DNA from 3 places in the Mesorhizobium sp. M1A.F.Ca.IN.022.07.1.1 genome. Region 2 is predicted to be linked to each of the others. Evidence: predicted binding sites of a transcription regulator. Region 2 holds the regulator's gene; each other region holds the start of a gene.

Region 1 (4,057 bases), on a different contig from region 2:
GTCGCTGCCGGATTCGAGGATGGCACGCCCCGTCTCGGAATCGTCGCAATAGATTTCAAGATGGCCGCCGATCAGAGGATCGCTGATCGAGAGCGGAATGAGTTCCGTCACCGGAACGCCATCGCAGTGCCAGTCGACGGCGCCGTCCTTGGGGTTCATGAAGGTGACGGTCGAGCCGACGATAGACAGCGGATAGGGTTCGAGCTTGGTGCCCATCATGTCGGACAGCCGTTCCAGCCGCAGCTTGTCGTTGAGCAGTTCCTTGATCTCGGGAATGTAGCGGTCCGCGCCGGTGATGAAGGTGAGGTCGAGATGCTTGTGCACGGCGTGGCTGGCCTTGAGCTTGAGCGCCGCCTCCTCGATCGCGGCGAGCAGTTGCGGGTCGTAGCCGTGAAGATACTGGGCGACGCCGAAGCTCGACACTTTCCACGCCGTATCATGACCGATGATGGCTTCACGGCTCATCGCATAGCGCAGTTCGGGGATTGTATGGGCGTTCATTCTACTTCTCCAAGGTGGGGGCAACACTTGGTAAACAGTCGATTGAGCACCCGCCCCTGTAAATTTAGGAATGCTGGTGCTACTTTAAGCATAGCTAAAGGTCGAACCCCGTGCGTCTGCTCAGCCAGGTCAACTTAAACTCGCTGAAAATCGTGGAGAGCGCCGCCAGGCACCGCAACTTCACGCGCGCGGGCGAAGAGCAGTTCATTACCGCCTCAGCCGTCAGCCAGCGGGTGAAGAGCCTGGAGGACCAGCTGCGCTTCAAGATCTTCCAGCGCGGCGGCAACGCGGTGTCGCTGACGCCGGAAGGCGAGACCTACGTGGCGCGCGTGCGCGAGGCGCTGGAGCGGATCGTGGCTGCCAGCATGGAGGCGACCGGCCAATCCCAGGCGCATGTGCTGAAGATCTGCGTCTTGCCGACCTTCGCGGCGCGCTGGCTGTTTCCGCGGCTTGCCACCTTCCAGCGGCAGTATCCGGATATCGAGATGCGGGTCTCGACTTCCTATGCCACGCATGAATTCGCGACCTCCGAATACGATCTCGAGATCCGCTATGGCGACGGCAATTTCCCCGGCCTCAACTCCGTGCTGCTGTTCAAGGAGGACCTGACGCCGGTGTGCAGCCGCAAGCTGTTCCGCGAGGTGCTGGGCGACAAGCCGCTGTCCAAGGTGACGCCGGAGGACCTCAGGCACTTCACCCTGCTCCACTCCGACACCTGCACCCAGAACTGGCAGTCGTGGCTGGCTTTTGCCGGCGCGAGTTTCGTGCTTGGCGAGACCAAGAGCATCTATTTCGATTCCTGCATGATGTCCTACGAGGCGGCCAATGCCGGCATGGGCTTTGCCGTTGCCAACCGCGCCTATATGGCAAGCGACATCCGAGCCGAGCGGCTGGTCGCCCCCTTCGCGGTCCACCATCCCAACACCGCCGGCTGGTATTTCGTCAGCCCCATCAAGGCGCTCGGCGCCCGCAAGGTGGAGCTGTTCAAGCAGTGGATCATGGCCGAAGCGGCGCTGACGCAGCGCCAGTTGGACCTGGAGATCGCCAACGTGCCGCTGGCGCGCGCCGCGATGGCGTGACGCGGCGGCGCAAGCGACGCAAACACACCCCTGAGATTCTCCGATCTTTGAAGGCCGACAAAGCGTTTGGACGGATACCTGTAGCCGGCTAGCGCGATCGCCCCATGACGCGGCGGAGAGACTCAGCTATCTTTGATCCTGCGGCGGGCCTGATTTTCCCGCTTGGCCGGCGCTTTCCAGCTTCCTCCCAAGCAGCGCCGGCCTTCTTCTGCGGCGCCGCCGCTTCGTCTCCCGACAACATCGTCCGCTCTCATTGCTTCGGCGGCGTGCCGGGCTGGTCGCCGCCGGTGGTCGATTGCGGCACCGGGTTCTTGTCGACCTGCGGGTTTTTGTCGACGGTGTCGCTTGGCGCCTTGGTGGGCTGTACGCTGTTGTCGCAGGCGGCGAGCCCGAGCCCTGCCGCGAGAGCCAGCAGCACAGGAAGTTTCTTCATGACGACCTCCTCTCGTTCGCCCCTTTCTTCGAAGCAAACGAGGCGGCGGCGGTTTGGTTGCGCCGTCCGGCGGGAACCAACGCGCCTGTCTCCGGTTGAACCTCGTTAACTCACGAGGAGATGTCATGATCCGTCTGCTGCTCGTCGGCCTGTTCGGCTACACGGCCTATCGCGTCACGATGAGGATCATCGAGGAGGCGTCCGGCGATCTCGCGCCGCCGGACGATCGGCGGTCGCTGCGGCGCCAGTCGGCGGCGATGGGCGTCGAGCCGAAAAGGTAGATCGGCCGTTCTCGCGCTTGTTGGGAAGATGGCCGGCCTATCCAGCACATGCCGGCGCGTACAGCGTCCCCTCTGCCCTGCCGGGCATCGCCCCCCACTTGGCCGCCTTTGGGCGAGATTAGCTGTATTGCGAACAAAGCGGAAACGATGCTTGATGGGCGATGAACATCGCCGCCCGTGATTCGTCCTTCGAAACTCCTGCCTATCTTGCCCGGCTGAACGACGAGCAGCGGCTGGCGGTGGTGCATGGCGACGGCAAGGTGGCCGCGCCGCTGCTGGTGATCGCCGGGGCCGGCTCCGGCAAGACCAGCACGCTGGCGCATCGCGTGGCGCACCTCATCGTCAAGGGCGCCGATCCGCGCCGCATCCTTTTGATGACCTTTTCGCGCCGCGCCGCGGCTGAAATGGCGAAGCGCGTCGAGCGCATCGCCGGCGAGGTGCTGGGCCGCGATGCCGCGATCATCGCCGATGCGCTATCCTGGGCCGGTACTTTCCACGGTATCGGCGCCAGACTCTTGCGCGACTATGCCGAGCAGATCGGCCTCGATCCGGCTTTCACCATCCACGATCGCGAGGATTCGGCCGACCTGATGAACCTTGCCCGGCACGAGCTCGGTTTTTCCAAGACCGAAAGCCGTTTTCCGACCAAAGCCACCTGCCTGCAGATCTATTCGCGGGCGGTGAACGCCCAGGCGCCGCTCGGCGAGGTGCTGGGCTCGGCCTTTCCCTGGTGCTCAGGATGGGCGGAACAGCTGAAGGAGCTGTTCGCGGCATATGTCGAGGCCAAGCAGGCGCAGAACGTGCTCGATTACGACGACCTTTTGCTCTACTGGGCGCAGATGGCGGCCGAGCCGGAGATCGCCGCTCACCTTGGCTCCCGCTTCGACCACGTGCTGGTCGACGAATACCAGGACACCAACCGGCTGCAGGCCTCTATTCTGTTGGCGCTGAAGCCGGACGGCGCGGGCTTGACCGTGGTGGGCGATGACGCACAGTCGATATATTCCTTCCGGGCCGCGGAAGTGCGCAACATTCTCGATTTCCCAAAACAGTTCGCGCAAGGCACCGAGATCGTCATGCTGGAGCGCAATTACCGCTCGACCGAGCCGATCCTAGCCGCCGCCAACAAAGTAATCGGCGAGGCAAGCGAGCGTTTCACCAAGAATCTCTGGACCGAACGCCGGTCGTCGCACAGGCCGCAACTGGTAAGCGTGCGCGACGAGGCTGAGCAGGCCAATTATGTCTGCCAGGCGATCCTTGCCGAGCGCGAGGCCGGCACGGCGCTCAAGGCGCAAGCCGTGCTGTTCCGCGCCTCGCATCACAGCGGGCCGCTGGAGGTGGAGCTCACGCGGCGCAACATCCCCTTCGTCAAATTCGGCGGGCTGAAATTCCTCGATGCCGCGCATGTGAAAGACATGCTGGCGATGCTGCGCTTTGCCGAGAACCCGCGCGACAGGATCGCCGGCTTCCGGGTGCTGCAGTTGATGCCCGGCATCGGGCCTTCGGCCGCCTCACAGATCGTCGAGGCGATGGCGACGTCGCTCGACGAGACGCTCGGCCTTGCACGCTTCCGGCCGCCGCAGCGCGCGGCCGAAGACTGGCCGGTCTTCCTCGACATCTACAGCGGGCTGCGCGCCGGCGCCAAATGGCCGGCGGACCTCGAGCGGGTCAGGCTCTGGTACGAGCCGCATCTGGAGCGCATCCACGAGGACGCGATCACGCGCCGGGCCGACCTGTTGCAGCTCGAGCAGATCGCGTCGGGC
Region 2 (4,057 bases):
TCGCCATCATCGCCACCGGCGATGAATTGCTGCCGCCGGGCAGCGCGCTCGGCCCCGACCAGATCATCTCGTCGAATGCCTGTGGCGTCACAGCTACGGCCCAGTCGGTCGGCGCGCGCGCGCTCGACCTCGGCATCGCCGCCGACCGCAAGGACGCGATCGCGGCCCTGGTCAAGAAGGCGGTCAAGGCCGGCGCCGACGTCATCGTCACGCTTGGCGGCGCCTCCGTCGGCGACCACGACTTGATCCATGACGTGCTGACCGGCGAAGGCATGCAGCTCGACTTCTGGAAGATCGCCATGCGTCCCGGCAAGCCGCTGATGTTTGGCCGGCTCGGCGACATTCGCTGCATCGGCCTGCCCGGCAATCCGGTCGCAAGCCTGGTCTGCTCGCAGCTGTTCCTGAAGCCGCTTCTGGCGCGGCTGGGCGGCCGGTCCTGCCGTCAGGAAATCCGCACGGCCCGGTTAGGCGTCGCAATGCACGCCAACGATCTCAGGCAGGACTATGTGCGCGCCGTGGTCCGCGAAGATGCGGGGGCGTTGATCGCAACACCGTGCGGCATCCAGGATTCCTCGATGTTGAGGATGCTCGCCGATGCCAATGGCCTGATCGTGCGCCAACCCTTCGCACCGGCGGCTGAAGCCGGCGAGGAATGCAGCGTTCTGATGTTACGCTGAACAAAACGTCAACACATTCACTAAACTTTAAACGGTTGCGGAACACAACTGGAACAGATAGTGTTTGTTCTGGGTTTGTTTTTCTGATTCTGGTTTCAGAACCCATGGGGGCCGCCATGCTGACGCGCAAACAACATGAACTGCTGATGTTCATCCATGAACGGCTCAAGGAAAGCGGCATTCCGCCGTCTTTCGATGAGATGAAGGAAGCGCTCGACCTTGCCTCGAAATCGGGCATCCACCGCCTGATCACGGCGCTGGAGGAGCGCGGTTTCATTCGCCGGCTTCCGAACCGGGCGCGTGCCCTTGAAGTGCTGCGCCTACCTGACTCGATCGCGCCCGGCCTCAATGCGGCGAAGAAGTTCTCGCCGAGCGTCATCCAGGGCGGCCAAGGCAATCTCGGCCGCCAGATCAAACCCGCGGCGCCCGCCCGCACGCCGACGCCCAGCAATGACGACGACGCCGTTTCAGCCGTCTCCATCCCGGTGATGGGTCGCATTGCCGCCGGCGTGCCGATCGACGCCATCCAGCACCAGACGCATTCGATCACAGTGCCGCCGGACATGATCGCGGGCGGCGAGCACTACGCGCTCGAGGTCAAAGGCGACTCGATGATCGAGGCCGGCATCTTCGACGGCGACACGGTCATCATCCGCAACGCCAGCACTGCGAGCCCCGGGGAGATCGTCGTGGCGCTGGTCGATGACGAGGAGGCGACGCTGAAGCGCTTCCGCCGCAAGGGCGCCTCCATCGCGCTCGAGGCTGCCAATCCGGCCTATGAGACGCGCATCTTCGGTCCCGATCGCGTGAAGGTTCAGGGCAAGCTCGTCGGGCTCATCCGCCGCTACTGAGGGGGCTGCGGCTTGGCTTTCGGCTTCTCGGGCTTCTTGTAAGGCGCCAACCCCCTCGCCTCACGCGAGTAGCGCCGCTGTTCGTGCCAAGGGCGGTACGGTTTTTCGACGGCGTATTGAATGGTTGCTCGCGCCGTCGCCGATTGCGGATCGAAGAAGACGGCGGCACTGCCGTCGCGCGCGAGCTGCCGCTTGGTGACAACGAGGACACGCGGATCGCGGCAGGGATTGTAGGCCGTGGCGTCGTTGATGACGATGAGGTCTGCGAAGTCGCAGGCAGGCCGGGCAGCTTCGCGTTTTTCGGCGAGCGCGACGATCGCGCCTGATGGATGCCGGCCAATGCAGAGATCGCCCGTGCAGTAAAAGGGCGATCCAGGCGGCAGGTCGACTGGATCGGCCAAGTCCAGCGTGCCCTTGGCGAATGTCTCCGGCGGCACGATCGTTTCGGCCTTGAGCGCACGTTTCCAGTTATCGGTGGTGAACTCGTTGGAGCGGGCGCGATTGATGGCGAGTTCGCCGCCGCCGATCGGCATCGCCACCAGATGCGCGTCCTCCGAGATCAGCAGGTCCGGCGTGCGCACCTGCGGGATGATCATGACGGCCGCGGCAGCGAAAGGAATTGCGGCCAGCCTGAGCCACGTAGTCGCCATCGTGGCGATGACGAGCGCGATCGTCGCCAGCAGCACCGAATGGATCGAGATCATGCCCACGGCATCGACCGGCGACCACTCCGAAATCCAAGCTGAGATCGCGATCATCGCCGCCAGGTCCTTGCCCATCAAATAGAGGAAGGGCCCGTCGAAGCCGAACGGCATCATGACCGCGCTGGCGACGGCGAGAAACATCACGATCGTGACGATCGGCATGATCGCGAGATTGGCCAGCAGGCTAAGCGGCGAGACGCGCTGGAAATGCCAGATGGCAAACAGCGCTGTGGCACTTCCGGCAATGATCGACGTCATCGCGGCACCACCTACTCCGACTGCCAGTTTGTGCGACATGAACCGCAGGAACGAACGCTTTGCCGGCGGCGCTCTCACCTTGCCGGCGCGGTAGTCGGACCAGCCGGCATAGGCGCCGACAAGGGCGGCGGTTGCCGCGAACGACATCTGAAAGCTCGGGCCAACCACTTCATGCGGCGACACCAGGATGACAGCGATGGCCGAGATCGCCAAGTTGCGCATCGTCAGCGCGGCGCGGTCGAAAAGCACGGCGATAAGCATGACGGCCAGCATGATGAAGCTTCGCTCGGCGGCGACCACCACGCCGGAGATGACGAGATAGGCGGCGATCGACATAAGCGCGATTGCCGCGGCATATTTCTTCACCGGCCGGCGTGACGAAAAATCCGGGAACAGCGCAAAGGCGCCGCGCAGCAGAAGCATGACCGTGCCGGCGACCAGCGCCATGTGCAGGCCCGAAATCGAGATGATGTGATAGATGCCGGTCCGCCGCATCGCCTCGTTGATGTCCTCCGGAATGCCGGCGCGCACGCCGACGATCAGTGCGGCGGCAATTTCGCCTTCGGGTCCGCCGACGGTGCTTCTGATGTGGTCGGCAATATTTTCGCGCGCGTTCTCGATGGCCGAGGCGATGCTCGTCTGGCCGATCGGGTCGGTTGGCGGAATGAGTTTCGGGTCGCCGAGGAAAAATCCGCTGCCGCCGATGCCGGAAAAATAGCTGTCGAAGGAAAAATCATAACTTTCCGGACGGACCGGCCCTGTCGGCGGCAGGAGCCGCGCGTAACCCGTCACCAGCGATCCGGCCTTCATGCCGGCCGGGATCCTGCGTGCCGAGACCCTGACGCGATCCGGTGCGTAGCGCAGCTTTGGATGCGCGGTCGAGACGAGATCGATGGTCAGCCTGACGCGGCCATTGGCCATTTCCTCGGCGATGACGACGCGGCCTGTCAGCCGCGTCTGGATTTCGGAGCCGAGCATCGGTGTAGCGGCGCGCCAGGTCTCGACCTTCGCGGCGACGAAGCCCAGCGCGCAAAACAGCGCCGCCATAAAGACCAGGTGTGTCTTCAGCCAGGGGCGCGAAACCGCCGCGCATAGAGCCATCAGCGCCACCGCCGCCAGCGGTCTGTAAAGATCCGGCTCGGCGCTCAAGGAATAATACAGTATCACGCCGGCGGCCAGGAACACCGGCACCAGCAGGAAGCCGATGCCGCGGTCGAGCTCGGTTGAGGCTGCCTCGGCCACACCCCGGCGAAACACGGAAAACGAGGCACGGCGGAACCGCCTGCGGATTAAGTCGATGGCCGCCGGCGGAGGAGCTTGTAGCGAAGCATCGCCGTCCGGCGGCAAAATCTCGGTGGCCGGACGCGGTACGGGAACCAAAACCGGTACTGCCTCGGCAGGTATGGTGTCGGCAAACAGCAGGCGCTCGCTCACGCCAGCCGCCGTCTCCTCGCCCTCCTCCGCACCCCGGCCACGTCCAGCCATCGGGTCTGCCCCTTGCGCCCCAGACCTCCTATGCTACATGAACGCCCACCGCGCGAAAGTCCGCGCAATCATGCCCGCTTCA
Region 3 (4,057 bases), on a different contig from region 2:
GAGCTTGCCGATCCGCCGGAAAAAGTCTGGCGGGCGCTCACCGAGCCGGAACTGCTCGCCGCTTGGCTGATGCCCAACGACATCAAGCCAGCGATCGGTGAGCGCTTTGCCTTTGCCGGACCAAACGCGCCGATCGAGTGCGAAGTGCTCGAGGCCGAGCCCGGCAAGCTGCTGCGCTATTCCTGGCGTGAGCGACCGGGCGTGGACGCTGCCGACCGGCTACCGGCATTCGACGGCCCCATCTTCGACAGCATTGTCACCTTCACGCTCGCGCGCACGGTTTCCGGCGGCACGCATCTCAGCATCGTCCATGATGGTTTCGCGACGGTCGCGCAACCTGTCGTCGCCGTTTCCGGCGCCGGCTGCGGGATTTCGCTCCACGCGCGCAAGAGCCCAGCTGCCGCCAACGCGCCAAGCATGATGCTGCGCGCGGCTTGACCAAAGAACCGAGGAGATCTGCGATGAGCGCCTTTGCCAATCTCGTGCCGATGGTGATCGAGCAGTCGAGCCGCGGCGAACGCGCCTTCGACATTTTCTCGCGGCTGCTGCGCGAACGCATCGTTTTCATCAACGGTGAGATCAATGACGGCGTGTCGGCGCTGGTCTGCGCGCAGCTCCTGTCGCTGGAATCGGACCATCCCGACAAGGAGATATCGATCTACATCAACTCGCCGGGCGGCGTGGTGACCAGCGGCTTCGCCATCTACGACACCATGCAGTACATCTCCTGCCCGGTGTCGACGGTGTGCATGGGCTTTGCCGCCTCGATGGGCTCATTCCTGTTGATGGCGGGCTCGCCCGGTCGGCGCATCGCGCTGCCCAACACCAGGATCGTGCTGCATCAGCCGCTGGGCGGCTTCCAGGGCCAGGCCTCCGACATCCAGCGCCACGCCGAGGACATCCTGCGCACCAAGCGCCACATGACGGAGCTGTACGCCAAGCATTGCGGCCGGACCTATGACGAGGTCGAGCGCACGCTCGACCGCGACTATTTCATGACCGCCGAGGAAGCTAAGGCCTGGGGGCTCGTCGACCATGTCTACGACACGCGCAAGAAGGCGGCCTGACCGCGCGGCAAATTGATTGCGGCGCATCTGGCCTCGCCTTCGGCGCGCCTCTATAGTTCGCGCATGATCCGAGCGCGTTCCTTGACGAATCTGGGTTTTGCCGTTGTCGCAGTCGCCGGCGTGCTTGCGGTCGGCACCGCCGCTTTTGCCGACGACAATTCGACACAAAAACTGCCCGGCGTGAGCAGCGACTACCGTATCGCCAAGCCCGCGCCGCAGCCCGAGCCTGACGACTCACTGCCAGCCGGCAGCAACGGCACGTTCAAGATCGGCGACACCGATGTCAGGATTTCGGGTAGCATAACCATCGACATGGCAACGGGCGCCATCAGGCCTCCCAACCACTGAAGCTTACCCCGCATTGCGGACGCCGGCGACGGACCTTCGACTCGCAAAATGCAAGCCCCGCCACTGCTTCCGCAGGTGGACGGGGCTTTCATGGATCTGAAACCCAATTTTAGCCGGGAGTGGACTGCCGGCGTTCTGTTTCGGATGCAACGCGGCTTTCAGCCGACGATCCGACTATGGTCTCTGATTGTAGGAATCGGCAGGTCACGTTTTTCGGGTGGCGCTCACGCCTACCCTGGCACTATGCCCGCCGCGGCTCCATCGCTTCGTGGAGCCTCAAGGGACTGTCCGGTGGCGTCATGCTCCGCTCCTGGTCCGTTGTGGCAATGTCGTCCGAAGCGCAAATCGCTGAAGCCTGCGGCGTCTCGCAGGCCACCTCTGGGTGACGAGGCCATCGACAGACGGCCGGCTTCGTTGACGCCTTTGAGACTGCCCCCATGGGTCCGGGACGTCAACCGTTGAAGAGCCGGTTACAGAAAAATGTGATCGATCGGAGGTTACGTCCAGGTAAGTCGAATGCCTTCGACTGATCGGTCGCGACGGTTTTTGCAGCCGCTGTTTCCACAGCGCTTTGTCAGGAGGGTGTTCGGCCTTTGTTCTTTCCGCTTGCCCGCTCGCGCGAAAGGCGGTTAAACGCTTTGGTCGAGATTGTGGCGTCTCTCGACGCGGCGACGAGATTACCTACATAGGGGATGGCCGGGACAAACCCGCCAATCCAGCAAATTCCAGACCTGAGGCGGCGACCGGCGATGGCCGACCAAAAATATCTTTCCATTCGCGGCGCGCGCGAACACAATCTCAAGAACGTCGATCTCGACCTGCCGCGCGACAGCCTGATCGTCATGACCGGCCTGTCGGGATCCGGCAAGTCGTCGCTTGCCTTCGACACCATCTATGCCGAGGGTCAGCGTCGCTATGTCGAAAGCCTTTCGGCCTATGCCCGCCAGTTCCTGGAAATGATGCAGAAGCCGGACGTCGACCAGATCGACGGCTTGTCTCCCGCCATCTCGATCGAGCAGAAGACGACGTCGCGCAACCCGCGCTCGACAGTCGGCACCGTCACCGAAATCTACGACTATATGCGCCTGCTCTTCGCCCGCGTCGGCATTCCCTATTCGCCGGCCACCGGCCTGCCGATCGAAAGCCAGACGGTCAGCCAGATGGTTGACCGCGTGCTGGCGCTGGACGAGGGCACGCGTCTCTACCTGCTGGCGCCGATCGTGCGCGGCCGCAAGGGCGAATACCGCAAGGAACTTCTGGAGCTGCAGAAGAAGGGGTTCCAGCGCGTCAAGGTCGACGGCGTCTTCTACGAGATCGCCGACGTGCCGGCGCTGGACAAGAAATACAAGCACGACATCGACGTGGTCGTCGACCGCATCGTAGTTCGCGGCGATCTGGCGACGCGGCTTGCGGATTCGATGGAGACGGCGCTGAAGCTCGCCGACGGGCTTGCGGTGGCCGAGTTCGCCGACAAGCCGCTCGACGCCAGCCGGACGGGCGAGGACTCGGTCAACAAGTCGAAGAACGAGACGCATGAGCGCATCATGTTCTCGGAAAAATTCGCCTGCCCGGTGTCCGGCTTCACCATTCCCGAGATCGAGCCCAGGCTGTTCTCCTTCAACAATCCGTTCGGCGCCTGCCCGACCTGCGACGGCCTCGGCAGCCAGCGCGCCATCGACGCCAACCTCATTGTGCCGGACGAGAATGTCTCGCTGCGCGACGGCGCCATCAGCCCGTGGGCGAAATCGACCTCGCCCTATTACGCGCAGACGCTTGAGGCCTTGGGCAAGGCCTATGGCTTCAAGCTCGGCGACAAGTTCAAGGATCTGAGCGCCGAGGCGCAGCAGGCCGTGCTGCACGGCACGGGCGAGCGCGAGATCACCTTCCAGTATGACGACGGCCTGCGGTCCTACAAAACGACCAAGACCTTCGAGGGCGTCATCCCCAACCTCGACCGACGCTGGAAAGAAACGGAATCGGCCTGGATGCGCGAGGAGATCGAGCGCTTCATGTCGGCCACCCCCTGCCCCGCCTGCAACGGCTACCGGCTGAAGCCGGAAGCGCTCTCAGTCAAGATCGCCGGCAGGCACATCGGCGAGGTCACGGAGCTGTCGATCCGCAAGGCCGACCGGTGGTTCACCGATCTGCCGGCGCAGCTCAACGAAAAGCAGAATGAGATCGCCGTCCGGGTGCTGAAGGAAATCCGCGAGCGCCTGCGTTTCTTGAACGATGTCGGCCTCGACTATCTGACGTTGTCGCGCAATTCCGGCACGCTGTCGGGCGGCGAGAGCCAGCGCATTCGTTTGGCCTCGCAGATCGGCTCAGGCTTGACGGGCGTGCTCTACGTCCTGGACGAGCCGTCTATCGGTTTGCACCAGCGCGACAATGCCCGCCTGCTCGATACGCTGAAGCACCTGCGCGACATCGGCAACACGGTGATCGTCGTCGAGCATGACGAGGACGCGATCCTGCATGCCGATTATGTCGTCGATATCGGCCCGGCCGCCGGCATCCATGGCGGTGAGATCATCGCGCAAGGCACGCCGCAGCAGATCATGGCGACGCCCGCCTCGATCACCGGCAAGTATTTGTCGGGCGAGCTCGAGGTCGCGACGCAGGCGGTGCGCCGCGAGGCGAAAAAG

What was found. Region 2 encodes LexA, which represses DNA repair genes until DNA is damaged. Its sites were predicted from a motif close to TGTTCNNNNTGTGTTCNG; they were not measured.
Region 1: a site for LexA is predicted at 2,424-2,441, ahead of EOA75_RS18520 (ATP-dependent helicase). Genes of this name have one in related genera too.
Region 3: a site for LexA is predicted at 1,999-2,016, ahead of uvrA (excinuclease ABC subunit UvrA). Genes of this name have one in related genera too.

What each region holds. Positions count from the first base shown of each region.
Region 1 covers NZ_RZST01000161.1:3,332-7,388, forward strand. The annotation lists gene EOA75_RS34110 (hypothetical protein) at 1-501, opposite strand, end outside; gene EOA75_RS18510 (LysR substrate-binding domain-containing protein) at 612-1,580, shown strand; gene EOA75_RS18515 (hypothetical protein) at 1,831-2,013, opposite strand; gene EOA75_RS34115 (hypothetical protein) at 2,139-2,294, shown strand; gene EOA75_RS18520 (ATP-dependent helicase) at 2,456-4,057, shown strand, end outside.
Region 2 covers NZ_RZST01000125.1:133-4,189, forward strand. The annotation lists partial or broken gene EOA75_RS15935 (molybdopterin molybdotransferase MoeA) at 1-677, shown strand, start outside; gene lexA (transcriptional repressor LexA) at 794-1,528, shown strand; gene EOA75_RS15945 (ComEC/Rec2 family competence protein) at 1,522-3,975, opposite strand.
Region 3 covers NZ_RZST01000179.1:4,015-8,071, forward strand. The annotation lists gene EOA75_RS19630 (SRPBCC domain-containing protein) at 1-438, shown strand, start outside; gene EOA75_RS19635 (ATP-dependent Clp protease proteolytic subunit) at 462-1,067, shown strand; gene EOA75_RS19640 (hypothetical protein) at 1,149-1,415, shown strand; gene uvrA (excinuclease ABC subunit UvrA) at 2,165-4,057, shown strand, end outside.